DNA from 3 places in the Micromonospora parathelypteridis genome. Region 3 is predicted to be linked to each of the others. Evidence: riboswitches for the same ligand, from Rfam matches in the RefSeq annotation. Region 3 holds a riboswitch; each other region holds the start of a gene.

Evidence for each region. A riboswitch is a leader RNA that binds a small molecule or an ion and turns the genes downstream of it on or off. The one in region 3 is predicted to bind cobalamin.
Region 1: another riboswitch for cobalamin. It lies ahead of cobN (cobaltochelatase subunit CobN); the one in region 3 lies ahead of HNR20_RS28230 (ribonucleoside-diphosphate reductase subunit alpha).
Region 2: another riboswitch for cobalamin. It lies ahead of HNR20_RS03225 (acyl-CoA thioesterase); the one in region 3 lies ahead of HNR20_RS28230 (ribonucleoside-diphosphate reductase subunit alpha).

What each region holds. Positions count from the first base shown of each region.
Region 1 covers NZ_JACHDP010000001.1:14,945-19,287, forward strand. The annotation lists gene cobN (cobaltochelatase subunit CobN) at 1-2,470, opposite strand, end outside; cobalamin riboswitch at 2,760-2,937, opposite strand; gene HNR20_RS00070 (MBL fold metallo-hydrolase) at 3,261-3,968, shown strand; gene HNR20_RS00075 (ArsR/SmtB family transcription factor) at 4,042-4,343, opposite strand, start outside.
Region 2 covers NZ_JACHDP010000001.1:839,216-843,558, forward strand. The annotation lists gene HNR20_RS03210 (acetyl/propionyl/methylcrotonyl-CoA carboxylase subunit alpha) at 1-324, shown strand, start outside; gene HNR20_RS03215 (GNAT family N-acetyltransferase) at 500-1,030, shown strand; gene HNR20_RS03220 (ABC transporter substrate-binding protein) at 1,103-2,002, opposite strand; gene HNR20_RS03225 (acyl-CoA thioesterase) at 2,094-2,540, opposite strand; cobalamin riboswitch at 2,733-2,949, opposite strand; gene HNR20_RS03230 (copper resistance CopC family protein) at 3,108-4,343, shown strand, end outside.
Region 3 covers NZ_JACHDP010000001.1:6,294,396-6,298,738, reverse strand. The annotation lists gene HNR20_RS28235 (ribonucleotide-diphosphate reductase subunit beta) at 1-422, opposite strand, end outside; gene HNR20_RS28230 (ribonucleoside-diphosphate reductase subunit alpha) at 467-2,785, opposite strand; cobalamin riboswitch at 2,981-3,197, opposite strand; gene HNR20_RS28225 (enolase C-terminal domain-like protein) at 3,742-4,343, shown strand, end outside.

The sequences.
Region 1 (4,343 bases), 6.3 Mb from region 3:
TGACCAGGCCACGGGTGGGTGAGCCGGACGGGCCGGGTGGCACGAACCGGCCGTCGAGCGCGCCGAGGGTGTGGGTCAACTCGTCGGTGGTCCGGTCCAGGCGGGGCACCAACTCGGTGGCGGCGAAGTGCAGCACCGCGGCGACGTCCGGGACCCGCTGGCCGGTCACCTCCTCGACCACCGTCTCGACGGCGTCGGCGTCCCAGCCGAGCGTCTCCATGCCGATGACCAACCGTCGGGCGAGGGCCTCGATCAGGTCGACGGCGTCGGCGGCGGTGCCGGCCGGGCCGTCCACCACGTCGGTCAACGTGCTGGGCAGCGCCAGCCGTCGGCCCGGCGACGCGAGCAGCTCCTGCTCGTCGAGGGAGTACGCGACGGCGAGGGCCTGCCGCAGGCCGGGCAGGGCACGGGCGCCGCCCCAGATCTGTGGCGCGCGCAGCACCGCGAGGACCAGGTTGACCCGCGGCTCACCGGTGGGCGCGTCGGCGAGGATGTGCAGCCCGTCGCGGATCTGCACGTCCTTGACCTCGCAGAGGTACCCGTCGAGGTGCAGCACGAAGTCGTCGAAGTCGTCCGCGTCGGGCATCGCCTCGGCGTGCAGGTCGTGGTGCAGCTCGGCGGCACGCACCAGGTCCCAGATCTGCGCCCGCACGGTGGGCACCTTGGCCGGGTCGAGCGCCTGCACGGTCGCGTACTCGTCGAGTAGTTGCTCCAGCTTGGCCAGGTCGCCGTAGGTCTCGGCGCGAGCCATCGGCGGCACCAGGTGGTCGATCACCACGGCGTGCGCCCGCCGCTTGGCCTGGGTGCCCTCGCCCGGGTCGTTGACGATGAACGGGTAGACCAGCGGCAGGTCACTGAGGACCGCGTCGGGTGCGCAGTCGGCGGCCAGGCCGAGGCCCTTGCCGGGCAGCCACTCCAGGGTGCCGTGCTTGCCCAGGTGGACCACGGCGTCCGCACCGAAGCCGCCGTCGGCGGCCGGCGCGGACAACCAGCGGTACGCGGCCAGGTAGTGGTGGCTGGGCGGCAGGTCCGGGTCGTGGTAGATGGCGATCGGGTTCTCCCCGAAGCCGCGTGGCGGCTGGATCAGCAGCACCACGTTGCCGAAGCGCAGCCCGGCGAGCACGATGTCGCCGCCGTCGGTGTAGAGCTCGCCAGGCGGCTCGCCCCAGTGCTCCCGCATCCGCTCGCGCAACTCGGCCGGCACCTGGTCGAACCACCGCTGGTACGTCTGCCCCGGTATCCGGGCCTCGGCGGCGGCCAACTGCTCCGGGGTGAGCCACTCCACGTCGTGACCGCCGGCGGCGATCAGCGCGTGGATCAGCGCGTCGCCGTCGTCGGGCACCGGCGCGTCGCCCAGGTGGTAACCGGCCGCGGCGAGCGCGGCGAGCAGCCGGACCGCCGAGACCGGGGTGTCCAGCCCGACGGCGTTGCCGACGCGGGAGTGTTTGGTGGGGTACGAGCTGAGCACCACGGCGACCCGCTTGTGGGCGTTCGGCACGTACCGCAGGCGGGCGTGGCGCACCGCGATGCCGGCGACGCGGGCGGCCCGCTCGGCGTCGGCGGCGTAGACGCTGAGCCCGTCGGCGTCGATCTGCTTGAACGAGAACGGCACGGTGACGATCCGGCCGTCGAACTCGGGGATGGCCACCTGCATCGCGGCGTCCAACGGGGACAGCCCGGCATCGCTGTTGGCCCACTGCTCTCGGGTGCTGGTCAGGCAGAGCGCCTGGATGATCGGCACGTCCAGGGCGGCCAGCGCGCCGACGTCCCAGGCGTCCTCGTCGCCTCCACCGGAGGCGTCCGCGGCGACCGCGCCACCGGCCGCGAGCACGGTGACCAGCAGCGCGTCGCAGCGGGCGAAGAGCCCGAGCGGGCCGGCGCCCGCGGTCAGCCCGCGCAGCGAACCGCAGAAGATCGGCAGCGGATTGCCGCCGGCCGCGCGTACCGCCTCGGCGAGCACGTCGACGAACCCGGTGTTCCCGGCCAGCGCGTGTGCGCGGTAGAAGACGATGCCCACGGTGGGCCGGTCCGGGTCGGCGGGGTGCTCCCCGTGCACGCCGTAGGCGGGGGTCGGCGCGGGCGGGGTGAACCCCTCGCCGGTGAGCAACACCGTGTCGGACAGGAACCGGGCCAGCTGCCCCAGGTTGTCCGGCCCGCCCTCGACCAGGTACGCCAGCGCCTGGGTGACGACACCGGACGGCACGGTGGAGATGGCCATCAGCTCCGCGTCGGGTAGCGCCTCGCCGCCGAGCACGACCGTCGGGACGCCGGTGGCGAGCACCGCGGCGAGGCCGTCCGGCCACGCCTGCCGACCCCCGAGCAGGCGTACGACGACGAGATCGACCCCGTCGAGCAGGGCGGGCACCTCGTCGGCGGCGACCCGCGCGGGGTTGGCCAGCCGGTAGTCGGTGCCGCTGGCGCGGGCGGCCAGCAGGTCGGTGTCGGCGGTGGAGAGCAACAGGATGCGCACGGCGGGCTCCGGACAGTGACGCCGGGGCGCTCACGGGAGCGACCCGGCATGAGGGATGGGCGCAGGGTTCGGCAGGTACCGCGGTCCGGCCAGGTCAGCGGCGCGGGGCCGGGGACGACGGGCGGTGCGGTACGGAACTCAGCAGTGAGCGGAGAGGTCGCGCCCGGGAGCCGGTGGGCCGACAATGCTGCCGATCGTGGCGGCGGCACGGCAGCCGCACGAGCCACGACGGTATCCGTCGATGAATGAGACGTCCTGCGTCATCGGGTCCTCCTCGGGTGTCCACGCCCTGGGGTACGTCCCGACGGCCGAAGTATCCTGGCTTCCGGATCGACGCTCTTCCCCCGGCCTTCCAACCGCAGACACACGGCCGTGACTCACGAGGGGGGATCGCTCCCCGGTGACAGTGGCGGGACCGCGTCGGATTCGCACCGACTTCCTTCACTGCCGTCAGGCCGCGAATGCTGCCACACCGTCGCGCCGCCGGTCAACGCCGACCCCGGCACCGCCAGACGGGTGCACTCCATTGATTCTCGCCGATCGCAAGGCGCTCGAAGCCGCGCGTCGGAATGCCCCGGGTCAATGCGACGCACCCTTTGCTCCGCTTCACCCCGCACGACAGTGACGCCGCCTCTCGTCGCGTCAGTCGAAGCGGCGCAAAGGTTGGGCGCATGCGCCCTGGCCTGCGCCGATCGCCTCTGGGCGGTGCCATTCGGCGTGATCACCTACGATTGGCGCTCACCGGAGCAACGTCCGCGATCAATCTCGGGGGTCGATCAGCATCGTCGCCATGCGATTCCGCCACCTCGCCGGCCGGGTCTGGCTCTGTCCGGGCGATCCCGACCCGGAGGCGGTCCAGGCCGGTGTCGCCGTCGTCGCCGACGAACGCGGCAGTGTGATGATCGACGCCGGACAGAGCCCCGCGCACGCCCGCGAGATCCAGGCCGCGTTGACCGCCGCCGGCCTGCCGCAGCCGCGCTGGCTCGTCTACACCCACCACCACTGGGACCACGTCTGGGGCGCCTGCGCATGGCCCGGGGTGGAGATCGTCGGGCACGAAACGGCCACCGCGCTGCTTCGCGCGGAGGCCGCCCGACCGTGGAGTCACCACTATCTGCGCGAGCAGGTACGCGCCAATCCCCGCCTCGGCCCGAGCTTCCGGGCCCGGGCACGCGCGGTGGACTCCTGGAACGACTTCGCCGTCCTGCCGCCGACCCGGACCTTCACCGACGTGGACGAGCTGCCGGTGGGGGTTCGGCTGCGTCACGTCGGCGGCGGCCACGCGCCGGACTCGACCGTCGTGCTGGTGCCCGACTCGGGCGTGATGCTGCTCGGCGACTGCTTCTACCCACCGCCGGCGCATCTGCGCAGACCCGAGGACGGCCTCGACCTGGGCCTGGTCCGGCGCCTGCTCGACGACACCTACCACTGGTACGTGTCCAGCCACGCCGAGCCGATGACGCTTGAGCAGGCCCGCTCAGCCGTTGTGGCTGCCTGAGCAGACGAGCCTCAGCGGACGTGCCGCCCGGCGCGCGGACTGCGGCGACCCTGTGCCGACCCGCCGGGCCCCGTCACGTCGACAAGGCTCCGGCCACGAGCGCCCGGGCTGTGTCCGTCCACCAGTAGAGGACTTCCCGGCCAGATCGGCGCTTGCGGAGCAGGCCGGCATCCGTCAACACGCGCAGGTGGCCACCGACCGTGCCGAGCGGCAGTCCGGTTGCGGCGACCACCGCCGTGGTGCTGACCGGCTCGGCTGCCTGCACCAGAATGCTGCTCCGCGCGTTCCCGAGCAGGCGACGCAGAGGATCCGGTGTGGTGGATGCCGCCTCGTTGAAGATCCCCGTCACCGGATAGACGATCCCGAAGCGGTCGG
Region 2 (4,343 bases), 5.5 Mb from region 3:
GTCGAGGTCACCGTGCCCGCCGGTCTCGGCAGGGCGTCCGCAGCGGGCCGTGGGCTCAACCGTCCCCCGCAGCGCCTTGCCGCCGCCGGCGGTGCGCCCACCGGGGGCGGAGAGGCGCTGACCTCCCCGATGCACGGCACGATCACGAAGGTTGCGGTTGCCGACGGGCAGCGGGTGCAGGCCGGCGACCTGATCGTCGTGCTGGAGGCGATGAAGATGGAGCAGCCGCTGCAGGCGCACCGGGCGGGCACCGTCAAGGGCATGACCGCTGAGATCGGTACGAACGTGCAGAGCGGTGCGCTCATCTGCGAGATCAGGGACTGAGGTCACGCTGCCGACGCCGCGGCGCCAACCACTCCTGCCCCGCCCGGTCGCAGCACCGACCGGGCGCCGAACGGCGATGCCCTGCATGAGCTGCTGGTCGGCGTGGCGCTGGATTCCCCAGGACCATGATCATTATCTCGGTCGTGATCGGCCAGCCGCGGTTTACGATCCCGCCATGGACGACATCACCCGCGGCATACGTATCAGACGCGGTGGCCCGGCCGATGCACCCGCCGTACTGGACATGCTCGATTCCGCGGTGATCTGGATGAACGATCGCGGCAACACCGAGCAGTGGGGCACGATCCCGTTCTCGGAGAAGCCCGGAGGGCCCGAGTTGGTCGACCGGTACCTGACCGAGAACCTCCCGTACATCGCGGAGGTGGACGGAACACCGGCCGCGACCCTGGTGTTGGACTCCGGGCCCAACCCGCGGGCGCCGATCGCGCCCGCGAAAGAACCCGAGCGGTACGTCCGCCTACTCGTCTCCCACCGACGATTCGCCGGTCGGAAACTCGGGTCGGCCCTGCTGGCACACGCCGTGGACGAAACCCGGCGAGCCGGCGTGCGGTTGCTCCGGGTCGACTGCTGGGCGGGCGGCGGTGGCGAATTGGTGGCGTTCTACGAGCGCCACGGGTTCACTTCCACCGAAAGCTTCCTGTCTGGAACCTGGCCAGGGCAGGTGCTCGCCCAACGGGTCGCTTGAGCCGCGCTTCGCCGCCGACGCGCTTCGGCGGGGTCCGGCTACCCGCGGAACCCAGGTTCACCAGCGGCTGCGTCAACCGGCGTCGACGGGAACCCGCCGAGCGCGGGCGTCTGGACGGCCAGCAAGGATCGCGGCGAGGATCTCCGCGCCGTCGACGACCCTCGGGCCGGGTCGGTTGAAGTAGGCGGGCCCGTCGACCACCCACACCTGCCCCTGACGAACCGCGGGCAGGTCCGCCCAGCCGGGTTGCGTGGCCGCCACGGACAGCTCGTCGAAGGTTCGCTCGGGCGTGAATCCGCACGGCCCGAACACCACCACGTCGGGAGCCAGGTCCGCGACCACGGACCACCGGTGCGGGATGCTGTGCGCGCCCGGCCCGAGCAGCAGAGACCGCCCGCCCGCATAGGTGATCTGCTCCGGCACCCAGTGTCCGCCGGGCATCAGCGGGTCGAGCCACTCGACGAACAGCACCGTCGGCGCATCGGTCACCGACCCCGGCAAGGCGGCGAGGCGACGCTCGCCGTCAGCCCGGATCTCCGCTGCCCTGCCCTCGGTGCCGGTCAGCGCGGCCACGACGTCGACCGTGTCCAGGATCCCGCCGATGGTCCTCGCCTCCAGGGACACCACCCTGGTATCGAGGTCGATCATCCGCACGGCGTCGTTGACCCGTTCGTAGGAGACCGCACACACGTCGCACAGATCCTGGGTCAGGATCAGATCCGGCTTCAAGTCCTCCAGCAGGGCGACGTCGAGCTGGTACAACGACGATCCTCGGTGCGCGTCGCCAGCGATCGCCGCCGAGATCTCCCTGCTCGTCAGGGCTTCAGGCAGGGAAGTCGCAGTTACCGCCGGAATATCGGCGAGGTCCCCCGGCGGCCAGTCACACTCGTGCGTCCGGCCGACCAGGTGCCCGGTCACGCCAAGCATGGCCACGATGTCCGTGGCCGCCGGCAGCAGTGAAACGATTCGCACACCCGCCTGCCTACCAGGCATGACCGAGCCACGTCCACTCGCCGACACCGCGAGAGCCGGCCAACGTCGCGACGGACAGTCCGAGCATGTCTCAGACCTCCTCGGCGCCGTCGAGCAACGCCCGTCGCAGCGCCAAACGGTGCTCCCGGCGGATCTCCGCCTCCCGGTAGCGACGCCGGTCCCCGTCCGTCTCCGGCAGCAGCGGCGGCACCGCCCGCGGCTGCCCGTCGTCGTCGATGGCGACCATGACCAGGTGGGCGGTGGCCACGTCGGTGGGCGGCACCGCCCGATCCCACCGGTCCGCGGTGACCTTCACGGCCACCTCCATCGAGCTGCGTCCCGCCCAGGTGATGCGCGCGTCGACGTGGACGACGTCACCGACCCGAACCGCCCGGAGGAACGCGGTCTCGTCGATGGCGGCGGTGACGGCCGGCCCGTCGGAATGCCGGGCGGCGACCACCCCGGCAACGGAGTCGATGAGGTTGAGGATCCGGCCACCGTGCACCGTACCCATCAGGTTCGTGTGGTGCTGATCCATGATCTGCGACAGGGTCAGGTGCGACGCCGACGGCGCTCGACCGTCGATCGTGATGATGTCGTGCACAGCGGTAGTCCGTCCCTCGGGAAACCACACCACCGGAACGCGGACACGCTGACGAGGACACACCCACGCAGATGCGCGGCAGGTCACCCGCTCAGCCCACCCGCGAGGCCGACGGCAGCGCACACGGTTGTGTACGCGGCACCGGCAGGTCTTCGGACTCGCGGGCCTGACCGGCTCCACGCCGATCTCCTACTGGCCGTCGCTTCCCAGGCCACTGGCCCAGTGCTGATGACGGCGGTCGTTCCCACTCACCGCTGCGGGGCAGTCCCGGATTCACACCGGGTTCCCTCTTACGACGCCCGATCGGCAGCCGACCGGGCGAACCAGCGCCGCCGGGAAGCATAGCTGGTCAGCGAGGCCGCCCAGCCAGCTGGCGTGCCTCGCGGCTGGACAGGCCACGCCAGGACACGAAGATCGATCCCCAACCTCGCCAACTTTTGCCATCTCGGTAAAAACGAAACCGCCTCTTGAAAAAAGTCTCGGCGTGGTGAGGATATTCAGATGCGTCGTCTCCCCCAGACTCCCGGGCGAGTGGTCTCGGCCCTCCTCGCGCTCGTCCTCGCCTCGGCGGTCGCTCTGCTCGCGTCCGCTCAGCCCGCGGCAGCTCACGGGACCCTCGCGATGTCCACGCCAGGGGACGGTGCCACGTTGCGTGAGCCGCTGGCGGCGGTGCAGCTGTACTTCACGGAGAAGGTCGCCGCCAACGCGTACTTCACGATCACCGCCCCGGGCGGCGCCCGCGTCGACAACGGCTGGACGTACGGCGAGCCGAAGCCGCTGGACAAGCCGGTGCGGGAGTACTTCCTGGTGGAGGGGAAGTTCGAACCGCGTGAGTACAAGACCGGGTTCCCGGCGGTGGTGACCGTCGCCCATCTGCCGGCGGCCGGACAGTACTCGGTGAGCTACCTGTCGGTCGCCTCGGACGGAGACGCGGTCCGGGGCACGATGACCTTCCGCTACACGGGCCGGGCGACGGCCGCACCCCAGGGGTGGAGCCCGCCGACCCACCAGCCGGACCCGTCCCTCGTCGCCGCCATCGAGCAGCATTCGACGTCAGGACAGGCGTCGGCCGCACCGGCCGGATCGGCGGCCCCAGCAGCCGGGTCGGCGGCACCGGCGACGGCTGCCGCTTCGGCAGCGTCGAACGACGAGAGCGGTTCCGGCCCCCTGGCCTGGACCGGCTGGGTGGTCGCGGTCGTCGCGGCGGTGGCGGGATTCATTGGTTGGCGCCGCCCCGCGCCCGCCGGCAGATCCTCCGGCCGGGGCCGCGCATCGAAGGCGCCCTCGGGCCGACGCGACTCCGAACCCCGAGCCGGGAGCAAGACCACCGGCGGCAAGACCGGTACGACCGGCGGCAGTCGTCGAGGCGGCGCGGCCGGTTCCGGCGGCAGGCAGCGCGGCGTCGCCGTGCCCGCGGGGCGTAGGAGCGGGGCACTCGTCACCGCCAGGACCGCCGCGACCGGGTCAACGCCGGCAGGTCAACAGGCGGGGTCGACGCAGGCACCAGCCACCCCGGAGGACGAGTCGCGGTCCACCCCCGCCGACCCTCTGCTGCAGCATGTCGCTGCCGGGACACCCGGGTCTCGGCTGAGCAACACGCACCTGGCGCTGCTCGTCGGTGGGCTGACGCTGGCCCTGCTCGCCGGGTTCGGGCTGGCCCGCATCGGTACGGGCACCGAGGAACCGACCAGCAACGCGCGGCAGCCCGCCGGCGCTCCGGCTACCTCCGGGCGAGCG
Region 3 (4,343 bases):
CGGAAGCAGAATTCGGCCTTGCGCCGGATCGAGGGGATGTTCTCGATCGCGGCGAAGGCGGCGAACCGCTCGCTCTCGTCGGGCACGTACGTGTCGAGCAGGTTGAGATAGAACTGGACGTGCACGGCCTCCTCGAACAGCTGCCGGGACAGGTAGAGGCGACCCTCGGGGCTGTTGACGTGCTGGTAGAGGTTGAGCACCAGATTGTTCGCGACGATCGTGTCGCCGGTGGCGAAGAACGCCACCAGCCGGCTGACCAGGTGCCGCTCGGCCGGCGACAGCTTGTCGAGGTCGGCGAGGTCGGCGTGCAGGTCGACCTCCTCGACCGTCCAGGTGTTGCGGATGGCGTCGCGGAAGCGGTCGAAGAAGTGCGGGTAGCGCATGGGGCGGAGGGTGAGGTCCATCCCGGGGTCGAGCAGCATGTGCGTGGTCCTCGTGTCGGCGGTGTCGGCGGTGTCGGCGGTGGTCACTGGCAGGCCTCGCACGACTCGGGGTTCTCCAGCGAGCAGGCCAGCGCCTCCGCGTCGACGACGACGGGTGCGACAGCGCTGACAGTGGCCTGCTGAATCCGCGTGGCCGGGCGCGAGCGCAGGTAGTAGGTGGACTTCAGCCCGGCCTTCCAGGCGTACAGGTACATCGAGGAGAGCTTGCCGATGGTGGGCGCGGCCAGGAACAGGTTCAGCGACTGAGACTGGTCGATGAACGGGGCGCGGGCGGCGGCCAGGTCGATCAGCGCCCGCTGCGGCAGCTCCCATGCGGTGCGGAACAGCTCCCGGACGCCGGCCGGCAACTCAGCGATGTCCTGCACCGACCCCTCGGCGCGCTTGATCGCCGAGCGGATCCGGTCGGTCCACAGACCGCGGGCCTTCAGCTCGCGTACCAGAGCGGTGTTGACCTGGAGGAACTCCCCCGACAGGGTCTCGCGCTTGAACAGGTTGGACACCTGCGGCTCGATGCACTCGTAGCACCCGGCGATCGAGGCGATGGTCGCGGTCGGCGCGACCGCCACCAGCAGCGAGTTGCGCAGCCCGTACGCCTCGACCCGCTGCCGCAACGCGGCCCAGCGCGCGGTCTGCGTACCCTCGACACCCCACAGGTCCGGCTGCAGCTGGCCCCGCGCGGCCCGGGTCTCCCCGTACGCCGGATGCGCGCCGAAACGGCGGGCCAGGTCGGCGGAGGTCTCCAGCGCGGTCAGGTACAGCTCCTCGCTGATCCGCGTGGACAACTCCCGCGCGACCGGGGAGTCGAACGGCAGCCGCAGTGCGAAGAACACGTCCTGCAGGCCCATCAGGCCGAGCCCGACCGGCCGCCAGCGGGGGTTGCTCGCCGCCGCCTGCGGGGTCGGGTAGTAGTTGATGTCGATGACCCGGTCGAGGAAGGTCACCGCGGTACGGACCGTGGCGCGTAGTCGCTCCCAGTCGATGCCGTCGTCGGTGAGGTGGGCGGCGAGGTTGACCGAACCGAGGTTGCAGACGGCGGTCTCGGCGTCGCTGGACACCTCGACGATTTCGGTGCAGAGGTTGGACAGGTGCACCACGTTGCCCGGTTCGGCGGTCTGGTTGCACAGCCGGTTGGCGGCGTCCTTGAAGGTCATCCACCCGTTGCCGGTCTGGGCGAGGGTCCGCATCATCTTCCCGTACAGCTCCCGTGCCGGGACCTGCCGCACGTAGCGACCCTGCGCCTCGGCCTCCCGGTAGACGGCGTCGAACCGCTCCCCCCACAGGTCGGGTAGCTCGGGCACCTCGTGCGGGTCGAACAGCGACCACATCTCGTCGGCCTCGACCCGGCGCATGAACTCGTCCGGCACCCAGTTGGCCAGGTTCAGGTTGTGGGTGCGCCGGGCGTCCTCGCCGGTGTTGTCCCGCAGTTGCAGGAACTCCTCGATGTCCGGGTGCCACGGCTCCAGGTAGACGCACGCCGCGCCCTTGCGCCGCCCGCCCTGGTTGACCGCGGCGACGCTGGCGTCGAGCGTGCGCAGCCACGGCACGATCCCGTTGGACTGCCCGTTGGTGCCGCGGATCAACGCGCCCCGGGACCGGACCCGGGAGTACGCGATGCCGATGCCGCCGGCGAACTTGGACAGGTTGGCGACCTGGGCGTACCGCTGGTAGATCGAGTCCAACTCGTCGAGCGGCGAGTCAACCAGGTAGCAGGAGGACATCTGGGTGTGTCGGGTCCCGGAGTTGAACAACGTCGGTGAGCTGGGCAGATAAGCCAGGCTGGCCATCAGCCGGTAGAAGCCGATCGCCTCGTCCGGCGTCTGGGACAGCCCACAGGCCACCCGCAACAGCCAGTACTGCGGGGTCTCCAGCACCAGCCGGCTGGTGGGGTGGCGCAGCAGGTACCTGTCGTACACCGTGCGCAGGCCGAAGTACTCGAACCGCCGGTCACCGTCCGGATCGATGGCGTCGTCGAGCATCGCGGCGTGCGCGGCGACGAACGCCGCGGTGTCGTCACCGATGAGCCCCTCGGCGTGGCCGATCCGGATCGCCGCGCTGAACGAGGTGACGCCCTGCCGACGCACCTCCTTGTCGACGTAGCCGGACAGGAGCCGGGCGGCGAGACGCGAGTACTGCGGTTCCTCACCGATCATCTCGGCCGCGGTCTGGATGGACAGCCGGTCCAACTCGGCCGTCGTCGCGCCGTCGTACAGGCCGCTGATCGTGCGGGTGGCGACGCGCATCGGGTCGACGTCGGTCAGGTCGTCGGACCACCGCTCGATCGCCCGGACGATCTTGTTCAACTCCACCGACTCGGTGGTGCCGTTGCGCTTGCGGACCTGCATCGGCGTCCGTCGCAGGGCCGCGTCGCCGCTGGCCGGGACTACCTCGGTGACTGTCACCACTCACTCCTCGCGAGTTCGAGACCTGATGGCCCTCGGACGCGTGGAGACAGACACCGGCGGACGCCACGCCATGCGGACGTGGGTCGGGTGGCGTCAGCCGTCCCACGCGGCCTCGGACCGCCGCCCACCCGGGTGCGGGTGCGCGGCGCGCTGGCAGGTCTTCGGACTCGCGGGCACGACCGGGTTCGCCGGTCTCCTACTGGCCGTCGCTTCCCAGACCGATTGGTGGTCCAGTGCTGATGACGGCGGTCGTTCCCACTCACCGCTGCGGGACAGTCCCGGATTTTCACCGGGTTCCCTGTTGCCTCGACCGCTCCGGATGAGCGGCCGAACCAGCTGCGCTCGACACCATATATAGGGACGCTGCCGTTGTCACACCCCACATGTCGGTCCCGGGCGTGTCGGCGGCCGGGCTGGTGACGACCGTCACCAGCCCCGACGGTCACGCCCGGCCCGGCCGGCGCGAGGCAGCGAACGCCCCCGCCGACGGGGCTCTGCAGCAGGAATGGGACGGCAGAAAGATGCGATGTATCGAGTCAATGGATGTAAGGAATCCTGCTCACACTTCGCCGCGAGTGCATCAGTCCCGAGTGAACATCTTATCTTCCAGTGTCCCAATTGGACCCCGTTGCCGGGGACGCCGGCGGGGCGAGTCAACCCTCGAACCACTGGAAGATTTACCACCGGAACGGCACCTACCAGCACGAGCAAGGCCCCCTTAACCTGCGGGCAACCGATACGGTCATCGAAGGACGGCAAGGTTCCCAATTTCGGATCACGCCCGAAACATTGGATGTCTGGGGTCCAGAGGTGATCGACATCGTTGACGCGTCGAAGCCGCTCTCCGTATACTCCCAGTGATCATCTGATCTTTGGCCACGTCGGGCGAGGAGCGCATGCCGCAGATCACTGCCGTCACCGTCGAGGACGTCCGCTTCCCCACCTCCCTGACCGCTGACGGCTCCGACGCCATGAACAAGGACGGCGACTACTCGGCGGCCTACGTCGTTCTGCACACCGACGGCGTCGACAGCGTGGGCGCGCCACTCGCGGGCCACGGTCTGACCTTCACCATCGGTCGGGGCAACGACATCGTCGCCGCGGCGGCGGTCCATCAGGCGCAGCGCCTCGTGGGCCTGGACGTCGCGACGATGGCAGCGGACATGGGCGCGGTCTACCGCTTCCTCACCTCCGACTCCCAACTGCGTTGGCTCGGGCCGGAGAAGGGCGTCGTCCACCTGTCGCTGGCCGCCGTGCTGAACGCGTCGTGGGACCTGGTCGCCCGGGTCGCCGACAAGCCGCTGTGGCGGCTGCTCGTCGACATGTCCCCCGAGCAGCTCGTCGACATCGCGGACCTGCGCTACCTGTCCGACGCGCTGACCCGGGACGAGGCACTGGCCATCCTGCGCGCCAAAGAGAGCACGAAGGCCGATCGCCTCGCCGAGCTCGACCGCACCGGCTACCCCGCCTACACCACCTCGGCCGGCTGGCTCGGCTA